Regions from separate parts of the Microbacterium sp. PA5 genome, predicted to be linked through region 1. Evidence: predicted binding sites of a transcription regulator. Region 1 holds the regulator's gene; the other holds the start of a gene.

Region 1 (7,569 bases):
GGGCGAGGACGGCGATGAGGATGCCGGCGATCATCAGCGCCACGCCGATCAGCGACGCGTTGGACGCCTCGGCGGCGACGAGGGCCGGGTCCTCGGCGTTGCCGCCCGCGGCCTCGACGATCGCCGGATCGATGAAGTAGCTGCTGGAGAGGTAGGTGCTGAAGACGAATGTCGTGACGACGGCGTTGAACGCCGCCGAACCCCAGTCCCAGAGCGCCCACGCCAGGACGCCGGGCTTGCGGGTGGCCTCGGTCGTGCCCGCCGCCGCGGCGTGGACGGAGTCGGGTGCGGGCTGGTCGGGGAGCGACATGTGGGTCACGCTAGGACTCTTCCGTGAACGGAGGGTGCCGCACCCGCGACGGGTGCTGCACCCCCGCGGCGGTGCGGGGGTGTGCTCAGGCTACCGGCGCCGTGCCCCGGCGCCCCGCCCATTCGCGTTCCAGGATCGCGTAGCGGCCGGTGTCGGTCCACTCGCCCTTGAGGAACATGTCCTCGACGAAGTGTCCCTCGTGGCGCATGCCCAGGCGCAGGCACAGCGCGACCGAGGCGTCGTTGCGGGGATCGAGCTCCGCGTACACGCGGTGCAGGCCGAGGTCGTCGAAGCAGTAGGCGAGGAGCAGGCGCGCCGCCTCGGCGGCGTATCCTCGGCCCTGCGCCGACGGGAGCAGGATCCAGCCGATCTCGGCGGTGCGGTCGTCGACGCTCTTGAGGTCGAGGTACATCGTCCCGATGAAGTCGCCGTGCTCGTCGCGGATGGCGGGCTGCAGGTAGTCGCCCGGCTCGGCCAGGCGGAGCGCCGCGGCGTCGCGGGCGAGCACCTCCTCGACCTTCTCCCGGGTGCGGGGCTCGTAGAGCAGGTAGCGGCACACCTCGGGGTCGGACTGCATCGCGTAGAGGGGCTCGATGTCGTCCGGGCGCAGCGGGTCGAGGGTGACGCGGGGGCCGACGAGGCGGGTGAAGACGGCGGGCAGGGACATGGCATCCATCCTGCCCGCCGGGCGGGGTCCGGCGCGGGCAGACGTGCGGAAAGCAGGCCCGACTGCCGGGGCGGGCGCCGCCGGGGACGCCTCCGGCCGATCCAGCCTGCTTTCGCCCCCGTCCGCCGCGCAGAGGCCGACGCCGGCCGACGCCGGCCGCCGCCGAGCAGCCACCACCGCACCTGAAAAGTTGATAAGAGTCGTATCAACTTGGTTTGACAGTACCGGCGGTGCGGTCTATCGTGGAAGCAGAGCGAACTTGAGCCGCGACGGCTCAATCTCGAAAGACTTCACCCCGATCCGTTCCACAAAGGAGAAACACACATGGCACGTGCAGTGGGAATCGACCTCGGCACGACGAACTCCGTCGTCTCCGTCCTCGAGGGCGGCGAGCCGAAGGTCATCGCCAACGCCGAGGGCTTCCGCACGACCCCGTCGGTCGTCGCCTTCACCAAGGACGGCGAGGTGCTCGTCGGCGAGACCGCCAAGCGCCAGGCCGTCACCAACGTCGACCGCACGCTGACCTCGGTCAAGCGCCACATGGGCACCGACTGGAAGACCCAGTCGATCGACGGCAAGAACTACACGCCGCAGGAGATCTCGGCGCGCATCCTCCAGAAGCTCAAGCGCGACGCCGAGCAGTACCTGGGCGACACGGTGACCGACGCGGTCATCACCGTCCCCGCGTACTTCAACGACGCCGAGCGTCAGGCGACGAAGGACGCGGGTGAGATCGCGGGCCTGAACGTCCTGCGCATCATCAACGAGCCGACCGCCGCCGCGCTGGCCTACGGCCTCGACAAGGGCAAGGAGGACGAGCTCATCCTCGTCTTCGACCTCGGTGGCGGAACGTTCGACGTGTCGCTGCTCGAGGTGGGCAAGGACGACGACTTCTCGACCATCCAGGTGCGCTCCACCGCCGGTGACAACCGCCTCGGCGGCGACGACTGGGACCAGCGCATCGTGGACTACCTCATCAAGCAGTTCAAGGACACGACCGGCGTCGACGTCTCGGGCGACAAGATCGCCCTCCAGCGCCTCAAGGAGGCGGCGGAGCAGGCCAAGAAGGAGCTGTCGGGCTCGACGAGCACCTCGATCAACCTGCCCTACCTGTCGCTGACCGACTCCGGCCCCGTGTCGCTGTCGGAGACACTGACCCGCGCCAAGTTCGAGGACCTCACCAAGGACCTCCTCGACCGCACCAAGAAGCCGTTCGAGGACGTCATCCGCGAGGCCGGCATCAAGGTGTCCGACATCGACCACGTGGTCCTCGTCGGCGGTTCGACGCGTATGCCCGCCGTGAGCGAGCTCGTGAAGAAGGAGACCGGCAAGGAGCCCAACAAGGGCGTGAACCCGGACGAGGTCGTCGCCGTCGGCGCCGCTCTCCAGGCCGGCGTCCTCAAGGGCGAGCGCAAGGACGTCCTCCTCATCGACGTCACCCCCCTGAGCCTCGGCATCGAGACCAAGGGCGGGATCATGACCAAGCTCATCGAGCGCAACACGGCCATCCCGACCAAGCGGAGCGAGACCTTCACGACCGCCGACGACAACCAGCCGTCGGTCGCCATCCAGGTCTTCCAGGGCGAGCGCGACTTCACCCGCGACAACAAGCCGCTGGGGACGTTCGAGCTCACCGGCATCGCGCCGGCGCCGCGCGGCATCCCGCAGATCGAGGTCACCTTCGACATCGACGCCAACGGCATCGTGCACGTGTCCGCGAAGGACAAGGGCACCGGCAAGGAGCAGTCGATGACGATCACCGGCGGCTCGTCGCTGCCGAAGGACGACATCGAGCGGATGGTGCGCGAGGCCGAGGAGCACGCGGCCGAGGACAAGAAGCGCCGTGAGGCCGCCGAGGTCCGCAACCAGGCAGAGACCCTCTCGTACTCGATCGAGAAGCTCATCGCCGACAACGCCGACAAGCTGCCCGAGGACGTCAAGTCCGAGGTGCAGGCTGACGTCGACGCGCTGAAGACCGCGCTCGCCGGAGACAACGACGACGCCGTCAAGGACGCGTTCGACAAGCTCAACGCCTCGCAGGGCAAGCTGGGCGAGGCGATCTACGCCTCCTCGCAGGCCGAGCAGAGCGCTCCGGCGCAGGACGAGCCGGCGGCCGATGCGGCATCCTCTGAGGAGGACGTCGTGGACGCCGAGGTCGTCGACGACGAAGACGAGAAGAAGTAAGCATGACGAACAAGGACTTCGACAAGCCTGAAGACGGCGACGAGGTCCTCGGCGAGGAGGGGTCGGATGCCACGGCATCCGACCCTGAGTCGCAAGAGGACGAGCTGACGATCGACGACATCCTGGGCGCCGCCCAGAACGATGACGCCGCCGTGGCCGACGCCCCCGCGGAGGAGCACGACCTGCTCCTCGACCTGAAGCGCCTGCAGGCGGAGTACGCGAACTATCGCCGTCGCACCGAGGACCAGCGCGAGGTCGAGATCGAGCGCGCCAAGGGCGCGGTCGCGAAGGGTCTGCTGCCGGTGCTCGACGACCTGGACCGCGCCGAGAAGCACGGCGACCTGGTGGAGGGCTCGGCGCTCACCGCGATCGCCGAGAAGCTGCGCGCCGTCGTGGCGCGCCTGGGCGTGGAGACCTACGGCGCGGCCGGCGACACGTTCGACCCGCAGCAGCACGAGGCGATCTTCCAGGCCCCGACGCCCGGCACCGAGACGCCGACCATCCTCGAGGTCGTCGAGGTGGGCTACCGCCTCGGCGCGATCGAGCTGCGGCCGGCGAAGGTCGTCGTCGCCGTTCCGGCGTCGACCTCAGGGACCGACTAGGAGACGTATGGCCAGTCAGGACTGGTTCGACAGGGACTTCTACAAGGTCCTGGGTGTCGCCAAGGACGTCTCCGACGCCGATCTCAAGAAGACGTACCGAAAGCTCGCGCGTCAGTACCACCCCGACTCGACGCAGGGCGACCCGGTCGCCGAGGCGAAGTTCAAGGAGATCAGCGAGGCCTACGCCGTGCTGAGCGACAAGGAGCAGCGCCAGGAGTACGACCAGATCCGCGCGATGGGATCGGGCAGCGCCCGCTTCCAGGCGCCGGGCTCGTCCGGCGGCGGCTTCGAGGACGTCTTCAGCCGCTTCGGCGGCGGGACGCGCACGCAGCAGGCCGACTTCGACGACCTGTTCGCCATGTTCGGCGAGCAGTCGGGCGGCCGCTTCGGCTCCGGCCGGTTCGGGCAGCCGACCGGGGGATTCCGCGGCTTCGGCGGACCGCAGCGCGGCGCCGACGTCTCGGCGCGCACGACGCTGGATTTCCAGACCGCCGTCAAGGGCGAGACGATCACGCTCCAGGGCGAGGACGGCAAGCCGTTCAAGGTCAAGATCCCCGCGGGTGTCTCGGACGGCCAGAAGATCCGGCTGCGCGGTCGTGGTCGTCCCTCTCCCGACGGGGGCGAGGCCGGTGACATCGTGGTGTCGGTGACCGTGCGTCCGCATCCCGTGTTCACCCGCGACGGACTGAACCTGCGCGTGACCGTGCCGGTGACCTTCACCGAGGCGGCTCTCGGGGCGACCATCGAGGTCCCGACGCTCGGCGGCGATCCCGTCAAGCTGCGGGTGGCGCCGGGCACGCCCTCGGGACGCGTCCTGCGCGTCAAGGGGCGCGGCGTGGAGTCCAGCAAGGGCACCGGCGACCTCCTCGCGGAGGTGCAGGTGGCGGTTCCCGCACATCTCGACGACCGTGCGCGCGAGGCGCTCGAGCGGTTCCAGGACCTGGAGCCGAAGGAGAACCCGCGCGCCGAGCTGATGAGCAGGGCACGCGAATGAGCGATCCCGACGTAGACGAGGAGACCCCGATCTTCGCGATCGCGGTCGCCGCCGAGCTCGCGGGCATGCACCCGCAGACCCTCCGCCAGTACGACCGGCTGGGCCTCGTCGTGCCCGGACGCACCCAGGGCGGATCGCGTCGCTACTCGCTGCGGCACGTGAAGCAGCTCCGCGAGGTCGCGGCGCTGTCCGCGGAGGGCATCAGCCTTCCCGCGATCTCGCGCATCATCGAGCTCGAGAACAGCGTGCGCTCCCTGCAGCGGCAGGTCGGCGAGCTGGAGCAGCGCCTGCGCGACGAGGTCGACCAGCGCCGCGGTGCCCGGGTCTTCGCCGCCGGCGCCTCCGGCTCGGTGGTGACCCTGCGCCACGGCACGCGGGTGCGGAGGGCCACCGAGGTGGTCGTCTGGCGCCCACCGGCCTCCGACGCGGATTGACCCCCGCACCGGATTCGGAGCATGTCGCCGGATTCGGAGCACGAGCGGCGGATCCTCCGACTCCGCGGTGATCCTCCGAATCCGCTACGCCCGAGCGGCGAGGAACGCGTCGTAGTCGGCGCGCGACAGGTCCGCGTACGCGTAGGCCCAGGTGGTGAGCGCCTCGGCCAGCGTGCGCCCGCTGCCGACGTATCCGGCGACGTTCGTCGCGTTCGGCGACTGGCTGTGCGCGCGGGCGAGCGTGACCGCGCAGGCCCGGGCGTAGAGGGCGAACGGCCCGTCCTCGAGCGTCTCGATGTCGATGCCGCCCTTCATGTCGCGGAACTGGCGCACGTAGTAGTCGCCCGTCCGGCCGCGCAGGTGTCCGAGGAAGGGATCGGACACGCCCTGGAGGATCCGCTGCATCGACACCACCCGGGATCCCTCGCCGCTCTCCGCCCACTGCTGATCGAGGCCTTCGGGCTGCGGGCACCGGCCGTGCTCGATGAGCACGCTCCGGCCTGCCTCCTTCGTCTGGAGCAGCAGGGCGCTGCCGTCGCCGTCCTGCAGCACGGTGACGAAGCAGCGCGTTCCCACGCTGCCGACCCCGACCGCGCGGCGGACCGTGTCCGAGACGCGGTAGTGCCGCAGCAGGAGGCGGATGTCCACCCCGGCGGTGGCCCGATAGCCGGCGAACGCGCCCTCGACGAGGGCTGCCGTGAGCTCGTCGAGGTGCGTCATGGCCGGCGGCTCCTCGACGAAGCGGAGCCTGCCGGTGGCATCGGCCTCGGTGAGCTTGCGCGCGGCGCGCTCTGCGGTGCGGCGCTCCGCATGCCGGATCGCGGCGCGCACCACGCGCCGCCCGGCCTTGTCGCGCACCGCGCGCCCGCCCGACACGTCGAAGTGCTCGTAGTAGCGCGCCAGCGCGCTGCGGCGCGTGTAGGCGGCGATGGCCTGCGCGTAGGCGCGCACCGTGACGCGCGCGGCATCCGTCACCACCCGCTCGTCGCGGCCCGTCGCCTGCCCGGCGATGACGACGCTCGTCACGAGGCGCTTGACGTCCCACTCCCAGGGCGCCCACGCGGCCTCGTCGAAGTCGTTCAGATCGAAGACGAGGCTGCGCTGCGGCGACGCGTAGAGGCCGAAATTCGCGACGTGGGCGTCGCCGCAGGAGGCGACGGGGATGCCGCTGCCGGGGCTCCGGGCGAGGTCGGCCGCCATGAGCGCGGCGGTCCCGCGGTAGAACGCGAACGGGCTCGCCGCCATCCGCTCGGCCCGCAGCGGCACCAGCTCGGCGACGCGTCCGGCGTTCTGCGACGCGAGGATCCCGAGCGGATCGCGGCCGTCGGTCGCGAGCTCGGCGAGGCTTCGCCGGGGCGCGGCCCGTCGTGCCGCTCGCCCCTCGGCGACGCGCTGCTCTCGGGAGGGCGGGGGCTCCCAGGCGGGTGCGGTCATGTCGTCATCCTGACATCGGGGGCCGCGGGGACTCGTGCGACGCCGGCATGCCGGCCCGCTCGCTCTCGCGCACGCGGGCGGTGCGCTGGATCTGGTCGTTCAGCGCCGAGATGACCGTCGCGCTCGTCACACCCAGCACGACGAGGCCTCCCATCATCAGGCCGACGGCGATCGTCCGGCCCGCGAGGGTGACGGGCACGAAGTCGCCGTAGCCCACGGTCGCGATCGTCGAGAAGCCCCACCAGATCGCATCTCCCAGATCCACGATGCTCGCGCGCGGGTCGCCGCGCTCGGCGAGCCACACGAGGGTGGACGCCGTGAAGACGAAGAGGAAGGTGAACATCGTCACCAGGATCACCAGCCGGGCCCGCTGCCGGGCGGGCGTCACCCGGAACCACGGCAGACGCCAGACGTAGGCGATGATCACGAACGGCCGGAGGTAGACGACGGCGAGGGAGACCGCCTCGAACCACCGCGTGCGGAAGAAGGCGCGCGTATCGCCGCTGAGGACCCAGCGGACGACGAAGTCGGCAGCGAAGACGATCCAGGTGGCGGCGATCGTGGTCCACATCGCGGTGCGCCACGGTGTGGCCGGGCCGAGGTCGGCCAGCACCCACACCCAGGCGGCGAAGAACGCCAGCGATAGGACGAACAGCGGCCACGCGGTGCGGTCCTCCCACGCGAGGGTCCGCGGGGAGATGCCCCCGCTGTGCGCAGTCCGCGGCGTCATGGGGCCCATCCTGGCACCGCTCCCGCGCCGCCGCACGCGTCTGGGCGACCCCTGCTGCGTCCGCCCCCCGCCGGCGCTAGCGTGGCGGCATGGCTGACACCGGAGCCTCCGTCGCCCCCGTCGCTCCCGTGTCGTGGCGATGGGCGTCTTTCGTGCGGGGCGCGGTCTACGCGCTTCCCGCGATGGTCGTCGGGTGCGTCTGGCCGCTTCTCGG
Region 2 (7,569 bases), 350 kb from region 1:
ACGCGCAGCCTGCTCGTGCCGTCGTCGGCGCGGGTCAGGGTGTAGTCGGCCGTCATCCGGTCGAAGACGAAGTCGTCGACGTCGGCGGAGGCGGGCGCCGCAGCGGCGGCGGAGGCCGCCAGGACGAGCATGCACACCGCGAGAATCCGCCAGATCCGTCCCATGCCGTCCAGCCTAAGGGCGGGCTAAAGTGGACGCCATGACGGACCGACGCCTCGCCATCGCGGCATGGGAGAGTCTGTTCCGCGCGCAGCACGAGGTGCTCAGCGAGATCAGCGACGACTTCAGCGGCGACGACCTCACGCAGGCCGAGTACGACGTCATGCTCACCGTCGCGCGCGGGGAGCAGAACGCGGCCAGACTGCGCGACGTCACCGCCAACATGCTCATCAGCCAGCCGAGCGTGTCGCGGCTGGTGGACCGCATGGTCGCCCGCGGGCTCATCACGAAGTGCCCCGACCCGGACGACGGCCGCGGCGCGCTGGTGCGGGCGACCGAGGCCGGCCTGGCCGCCTTCCGCCGCATCGCGACCCGTCACGGCCAGTCGATCGCCGAGCGCATGTCGGTGCTCGACGACCACGAGCTCGCCCAGCTGCACAGCATCACCACGAAGCTGCGCGAACGGCGCTGACCGGGCTCGCCGGCCGGCCCGCATCCGTCGGGGTGCTCAGGGCGTCCGGCGTCGCAGCGTGAGGGCGGCCAGCACCAGGGCGCCGACGGTGAAGGCGCCGACGATCAGCAGGGGGCGCGCCACCTCGCCACCGTCGTCACCCGCGGCGACGGCGGCCACCGCGTCGATCGCATGACTGAGGGGCAGCCAGTCGCTGATCGCGTAGAGCACGTCGGGCATCTGGTCGCGGGGCATGAAGAGCCCGCCGAGGATGATCTGCGGGAACACGAGCACCGGCATGAACTGGACCGCCTGGAACTCGGTGCGGGCGAATGCGCTCGCGAGGAGCCCGAGAGCGGTTCCGAGCAGGGCGTCGACGACGGCGACGAGGCCGAGCAGCCAGATCGCACCCTCGACCTCCAGCCCGCACACCGCGACGGCGAAGGTCACCGTCACGACCGCCTGCAGCGTCGCCATGAGCCCGAAGGCGAGGGCGTAGCCGAGGATGAAGTCCGCCTTGCCGAGGGGCGTCGTCATCAGACGCTCGAGCGTTCCGCTGCGCCGCTCCCGCAGGGTCGTGATCGAGGTGATGAGGAACATCACGACGAACGGGAACAGCGCGAGGATGGGCCCGCCGACGCGGTCGAAGACCCCGTCGCTGTCGCTGAAGAGCCACGCGAAGAGGCCGACGAGCAGGCTCGGGGCGACCAGCATGAGGGCGATCGAGCGGGGGTCGTGACTGAGCTGGCGGAGCACCCTTCCGGCCGTCGCCCCCAGCCGCACGGCGTTCATGCCGCCTCCCCGCGCCGGATCAGAGCGAGGAAGGCCGCATCGGGATCCGCCTCGCCGGTGTCGGCGAGCAGGCCCGCCGGGGTGGTGTCGGCGATGATGCGGCCGGCGCGCATGAGCAGGAGGCGGTCGCACCGGAGCGCCTCGTCCATGACGTGGCTCGAGACGAGCAGCGTGGTCCCCGCGTCGGCGAGACCTCGAAGCAGCTGCCACAGGTCGGCCCGGAGCACCGGATCGAGCCCCACCGTGGGCTCGTCGAGCACGATCAGCTCGGGCGCCCCGAGCATCGCGACCGCCAGCGACACCCGGCTGGCCTGGCCGCCGCTGAGCGAGGAGACGAGCTGGTCGGCGCGGTCCCGCAGCCCGACCGCGTCGAGCACCCGGTCGACGTCCGACGCCGGGGCTCCGACGATCCGCCGGAACGACCGGAGGTTCTGACGGATGGTGAGGTCGGCGTAGACGGAGGCGGCCTGGGTGTCGTAGGCCACCCGCCGACGGAGTGCGGCGGTGCCGGCGGGAAGGTCGAGCACCGTGACGGTGCCGCCGGCCACCCGCTGCACGCCCACGATCGAGCGCATCAGGGTCGTCTTGCCGCACCCGGACGGGCCGAGCAGCCCGGTGATCGCACCGCGGGCGATGTCGACGTCGAGCCCCGAGAACACGTCGGTGCTGCCGCGTCGCACGCGCAGCCCGCGGATGCGCACGGCATCCGAGTTATTCATCATGCGATGAATTATGCGCGCCGGCGATCACCCGGTCAAGAGTCTCGTGGCCGGGACTGCTTAGGCGGGTTTGGTCGCCTTGCCGTCGAGCCACAGGGTGTCGGAGGCGTCGCTGTGCGCGCCGCCGGAGCCGACGTGCTTCGGGTCGATCTTCGGCCCCTTGGTGATGACGTGGACGAGAGCCATCGCGTGCCCGCGGCCGAGGCCGTAGTCCTCCGCGAGCCAGGCGATGATCTCCCCCGCCTTGGTGCCGGGGCCGAACCCCTTCTCACCTGCCAGCTCGATGAACCGTCGGGGCGTCACGCCCGTCTTGTCCTCGATGTTGTCGAGGTAGGCCTGGAACGACATGCGGATCCCTTCATTCGGTGAGGTAGCGCTGGATCGTGGGCCCGACCCAGCCGACGAGCTCGTCGGTGGACGCGGCCGCGATCCCCGGGAGCTTGAGGATGTAGCGCGCCACCAGCATGCCCGCCACCTGCGACGCCGCCAGGCTCGCGCGCAGCTCGGCGTCCGCGCCGCCGAGCTCGGCGGTGATGCGCCCGAGCAGCTCGCGCGACAGGAACGCCGCCAGCAGCGGCGTCGCCAGGCGGTTGCCGATCGCGTTGCGCAGCAGCAGGACCCCGCGCCGCCGCACCTCGGGCTGCTCGAAGCGGACCAGGATGTAGCGCACGATCGCCTCGCCCAGCCGCGCCCGGTCGCCGGCGAGGAGGGTGGGGATGTCGAGGTCCGGCCGGATCGGCGCGCCGACGATCTCGGTGAACAGGTCCGCCTTGGTGCCGAAGTAGTGGTGCACGAGCGCCGAGTCGACACCCGCCCGGGTGGCGATGGCCCGCATGGTGGCCCCGTCGTAGCCGTTCTCGGAGAACTCCTCCGTCGCGGCGGCGAGGATGCGGTTCCGAGCATCGGAGCCCCCACGGGGGCGACCGCGACGTCGCGGCGGCGGGACGGCGTGCTCGGCCATGGCGTCAGCCTAGGTCACCGGCGGCGGCGCCGCGGTTCACCATCGGTTGTGGACGTCCTCGGCGAAGCCCTCGATCCCCTCGAACGCCATCCCCTCGAACGATCCCTCCCACACCCCGAAGCACTGGTGGGTGCGCGCCGACAGGATGCCGAGATTCCGGGCGGAGTGCTTGTCGTGGAACGGCGTCAGCGTGGCGTCGAGGCCCCCGCCGCGCACGCGCCACGGCCGGAGCGGATGCGCGAGGTCGTAGTCCCAGCGCAGCTCCTCCGAGATCTTGTGGAGGATGCCGTCGACGAGCACGCCGTTCTCGGTCGATCCGGTCCCCGCGGTCCACCTCCCGCCCACCTGCAGGCCGACCACGCGGTCGCCGCTGACCCCGGCGCCGGCGCCCCAGTTCCACCGCACGTCGTACGGCCACCGTCCCCGGCCGTGGTCGAGCACCGCCCACGAGCCGGCGGGCACCGGGTGCTCGACGCCGTCGACGACGACGGTGCCCGAGGCCGGCAGCGCGACGTCCTTGACCGTGTACTGGAACCGCCGCCGGGACCACGGCACGACCACCGCGAGGCACTCGTGGCCGGGCGGGCGGACGACGGTGATGTCGAAGGAGGCGTCGGGGATCTCGGCGAACAGCCGCCACGACTCGGTCCCGGGCGTCACCGAGATCGCGAGGTCCCGGGCCCGGGCGATCGCGGCCCCGTCTCCGAGGGACGGCGGCAGGTCGACGTCGTGCGCCGGGATGACCGTGGCGGTCCTCCCCCGGCTGCGCCGGGTCGCCCGGTCGAACACCCACACCTCGTGGACGGCCGCGTAGTCCAGCGACGACACCGTGAGAGCGACGATGTGGGTGGGCGTGATGACGTTCCAGTACTCCCACCGCTTGGTGCGCCCCCAGCCCCGCCGTCCGTCGACCCCGGCGGTGTCGACGAGCGGACGCCGCGCGAAGCCGATGGCGTCGGCGTTGAGCCGGCCGTCCGCCGCAGTGAGGGAGACGGGCGCGACCAGCTCGCGCTCCATCAGGCACGCCCCAGACAGGGATGCCTGCGCAGCGCGGCGGTCTCGGTCATCGGGCGTCCTCGCTGACGTTCCGTTCGGGTGAGCCGATCATAGCCCTGGACGCAGCAGACCGCCCCGGTCGGCGGGCGACGGGGCGGTCTGGCGGGGTGTGCAGCGGAGCGCTACTGCTCGATGGGCTGCGGCTCCTCCGCACCCTCGTGGGCGCGGATGGTGGGCGCGGCGCCGTCGGCGACGACCTCCACCTTGCGGGGCTTGGCCTTCTCGCTCACGGGGATGGTGACGGTGAGCACGCCGTTGCTGTAGGTCGCGGCGATGCCTTCGTTGTCGATGCCCTGACCGAGGTTCAGCTGACGCAGGAAGCTGGCGGCCTCACGCTCGCGCGTGATCCACTTGACCCCCTCGCCGGCGGCGAGCGTGCGCTCGGCCCGGATCGTCAGCAGCTGACCGTCGACGTCGATGTCGACCGATCCCGGGTCGATGCCCGGCAGGTCGGCGGACAGGACGTAGTGGTCGCCGTCGCGGTACAGGTCCATCGGCATGCGGCGGGGCCCGCGGCGTGAGTCGAAGAGGCTCGACGCGAGGCGGTCGAGGTCACGGAACGGGTCATACGTGGCCATGGTTCTCTCCTTTTCTGTGCGTGTGATGTTGTGGTCTCAAACTTGAGTCACATCGGCTCAAGTGCCTCCAGATTAGCACTCGCCCCCCGAGAGTGCCAACGGTTCTCGCCCAGCGAACACCGCCTCCACCGCTCGCCGTCGAGGGGGCGCGGAAGGTGGCGCGAATGGGGGGTTTCGCGGCGCGGAGGGGCGCCTTTGCGCCACATCCGCGAGGCCGTCGGGCGTGTGGGGGCTCCTCCCCAGGGCGAGCGTGGGGCGCGAGGGGAAGTGGGGGTGGGGAGGGGGCGGGACGGGGGCGGAACTGGCGGGAGGGTGAGGGATGCCGCGACGACCTGCGCCGCTTCCCGACTCGCTGGGCGAGGTGTTCCGCACCCGCGCAGGCCTCGAACGGGGTGTCTCCCGCGCCCGCCTCGGGGCGAGCGATCTCCACGCGCCTTTTCACGGCGTGCGGGTTCGATCGGGCCCGGCGCCTGCGGACGACCCCGACGACCCCTTCGCTCGGGGGCGACGCGCACGAGAACGCGAATGGCGACGGGCCCGCGCCTACGCGCCGCTCCTCACGGCGTCCGCCTTCTTCACCGGTCGCACGGCGGCGATCCTCTACGGACTCCCCCTCGACCCCGGCGACGACCTGGACGTCGGTGTCATCGCGCCGGCGCGCGCACCGCGCGGGCGGGGCGTGCGCGGGGTGAAAGTCGAGGGGCACCTCGTGAGGGTCCGCGAGTGCGAGGGCCTGCCGCTCGGCAGCCCCGCGTCGACCTGGGCGATGCTCGGGCGCGAGCTCTCGGTGCGGGAGCTCGTCGTCCTCGGCGACGCGATCGTGCGCATCCCCCGCGGACGCTCCGGCGTCCCGCACCCCGACGCCCGTCTCGCCACGCGTGCTCAGCTCGGCTCCGCCCTGGACGCCGGGCCGCGCCGCGGCATCGCGCGGCTGCGCACCGCGCTCCCCCTCATCCGGGAAGGGAGCATGTCGCCGCTCGAGACGCTCTTCCGGCTCGACGCCGCCGACGCGGGGCTGCCGCCGGCCGAGCTCGACGTCGAGATGCGCGACGCGTCGGGACGCCTGCTGGGCATCTCGGAGTTCGTCTATCGCGAGCACCGCGTGGTGGTCGAGATCGAGGGCGACCATCACCGCACGAGCCGGACCCAGTGGAACCGCGACCTCGAGAAGTACGCCGCCTATGCCGCCGCCGGCTGGGAGGTGGTGCGCGTCACGTCGTCGCACCTCCGCCAGGGCCGGGCGGTCGAGCTGGTGCGCGCCGCGCTGGGGCGGCATCGGTGAAGAAGGTGGCGCGAACGAGCAGTTCCGCGGCGCGGAGGGGCGCTTTTGCGTCACCTTCGCGAGCGGAGCACGGGCGAGCGCGCAGCGTCAGCACTCGATGACGTTGACGGCGAGACCGCCTTCGCTCGTCTCCTTGTACTTGTGCGACATGTCGATGCCGGTCTGGCGCATGGTCTCGACCACCGCGTCGAGGGACACGTAGTGGCTGCCGTCGCCGCGGAGCGCCAGGCGCGCGGCGGTCACGGCCGTCGAGGCGGCGATCGCGTTCCGCTCGATGCACGGGATCTGCACGAGGCCGCCGACGGGATCGCAGGTGAGCCCGAGGTGGTGCTCCATCGCGATCTCGGCGGCGTTCTCGATCTGACGGTTCGTGCCGCCCATCACCGCGGTCAGCCCTCCGGCCGCCATCGCGCAGGCCGAGCCGACCTCGGCCTGGCAGCCGCCCTCCGCACCCGAGATCGAGGCGTTCGCCTTGAAGAGGGAGCCGAGCGCGGTCGCCGTCAGAAGGAAGCGGCGGATCCCGCGCCGGCGGTTCGCCTCCACGGTGAGGTCCTCGGGCACGTCGTGGTCGTCGATCGGCGCGCGATCCGGGGCGTGCATGCCGAGGAGGGCGGACCCGACGAGCTCGCCATACGGGGTCACCGCGTTGCCCGAGCCGAGCCCCGAGTCGGCCAGGAAGCGCCACCAGTACATGGCGACGGCCGGAAGGATCCCCGCCGCGCCGTTGGTGGGCGCCGTCACGACCCGGCCGCCCGAGGCGTTCTCCTCGTTGACGGCGAGCGCGAAGGTGCCCAGCCACTCGCCGGGAAGCTCACGACGGCCGTCGCTCTCGGCCTCCTCGAGCTGGGCGCGGATCAGACCGGCGCGCCGCTTGACCTTCAGCAGCCCCGGGAGCACGCCGTCGGCGTGGAGCCCCGCGTCGACGCACGCGGACATGGCATCCCAGATGCCGTCGAGGCCTGCGGCGACGTCTGCCTCGGACCGCAGCGCCTCCTCGTTCGCGCGCGCGACCTCGGCGATCGTCCACCCCCGCTCGTCGCACAGCGCCAGGAGCTGCTCGGCCGAGTCGTAGGAGAACGGGAAGGGCGCGGACGCCACCGGCGCATCCTCGCCGTCGCGCCGGATGAAGCCCCCGCCGATGGAGTAGTAGGTCTCCTCCGCCACCGGCGCGCCGGCGACGTCGAGGGCGCGCAGAGTGAGCGCGTTCGGATGACCGGGCAGCCGCGTGCGCGGAGCGAACTCGACATCCGCGCGCGAGAACGGCACGGGATGCGCACCGTCGAGGAGCAGCGACGCGCCGTCCTGCCACTGCGTCCACGCGCCGCGGACGTCCGCGGGATCGACGGTCTCCGGCTCCTGCCCTCGCAGCCCCGCCACGACGGCGTCGGGCGTGCCGTGGCCGAGCCCGGTCGCGCCGAGGGAGCCGAAGAGGACGCACTCGAGGCGCGCCACCTCCGCCAGCCGGGGCCGCAGCCGCGCGGCGAAGTCCCGGGCTGCGCGCAGCGGCCCGACCGTGTGGGAGCTCGAAGGTCCTACTCCGATGGAGAACAGTTCGAACGCCGAGACGTATG

What was found. The regulator HspR, encoded in region 1, represses chaperone genes until heat shock. The targets are predictions, from matches to a motif close to AAGTTGAGTCNNNNNGACTCAACTT.
Region 2: ACPWUT_RS12495 (Hsp20/alpha crystallin family protein) is a predicted target of HspR. The motif match lies at 4,756-4,780, and genes of this name have one in related genera.

Annotation. Positions count from the first base shown of each region.
Region 1 is NZ_CP187567.1:2,982,258-2,989,826, reverse strand. Features, by position in the region: gene ACPWUT_RS14105 (MFS transporter) at 1-310, opposite strand, end outside; gene ACPWUT_RS14100 (GNAT family N-acetyltransferase) at 396-977, opposite strand; gene dnaK (molecular chaperone DnaK) at 1,302-3,161, shown strand; gene ACPWUT_RS14090 (nucleotide exchange factor GrpE) at 3,164-3,763, shown strand; gene ACPWUT_RS14085 (DnaJ C-terminal domain-containing protein) at 3,771-4,757, shown strand; gene ACPWUT_RS14080 (heat shock protein transcriptional repressor HspR) at 4,754-5,191, shown strand; gene ACPWUT_RS14075 (DUF2252 domain-containing protein) at 5,276-6,625, opposite strand; gene ACPWUT_RS14070 (potassium channel family protein) at 6,630-7,355, opposite strand; gene ACPWUT_RS14065 (FUSC family protein) at 7,445-7,569, shown strand, end outside.
Region 2 is NZ_CP187567.1:2,627,450-2,635,018, forward strand. Features, by position in the region: gene ACPWUT_RS12460 (DUF2207 domain-containing protein) at 1-164, opposite strand, end outside; gene ACPWUT_RS12465 (MarR family winged helix-turn-helix transcriptional regulator) at 200-631, shown strand; gene ACPWUT_RS12470 (ABC transporter permease) at 668-1,402, opposite strand; gene ACPWUT_RS12475 (ABC transporter ATP-binding protein) at 1,399-2,124, opposite strand; gene ACPWUT_RS12480 (DUF4287 domain-containing protein) at 2,182-2,469, opposite strand; gene ACPWUT_RS12485 (TetR family transcriptional regulator) at 2,480-3,082, opposite strand; gene ACPWUT_RS12490 (DUF2804 domain-containing protein) at 3,119-4,099, opposite strand; gene ACPWUT_RS12495 (Hsp20/alpha crystallin family protein) at 4,261-4,716, opposite strand; gene ACPWUT_RS12500 (DUF559 domain-containing protein) at 5,036-5,998, shown strand; gene ACPWUT_RS12505 (L-serine ammonia-lyase, iron-sulfur-dependent, subunit alpha) at 6,086-7,569, opposite strand, start outside.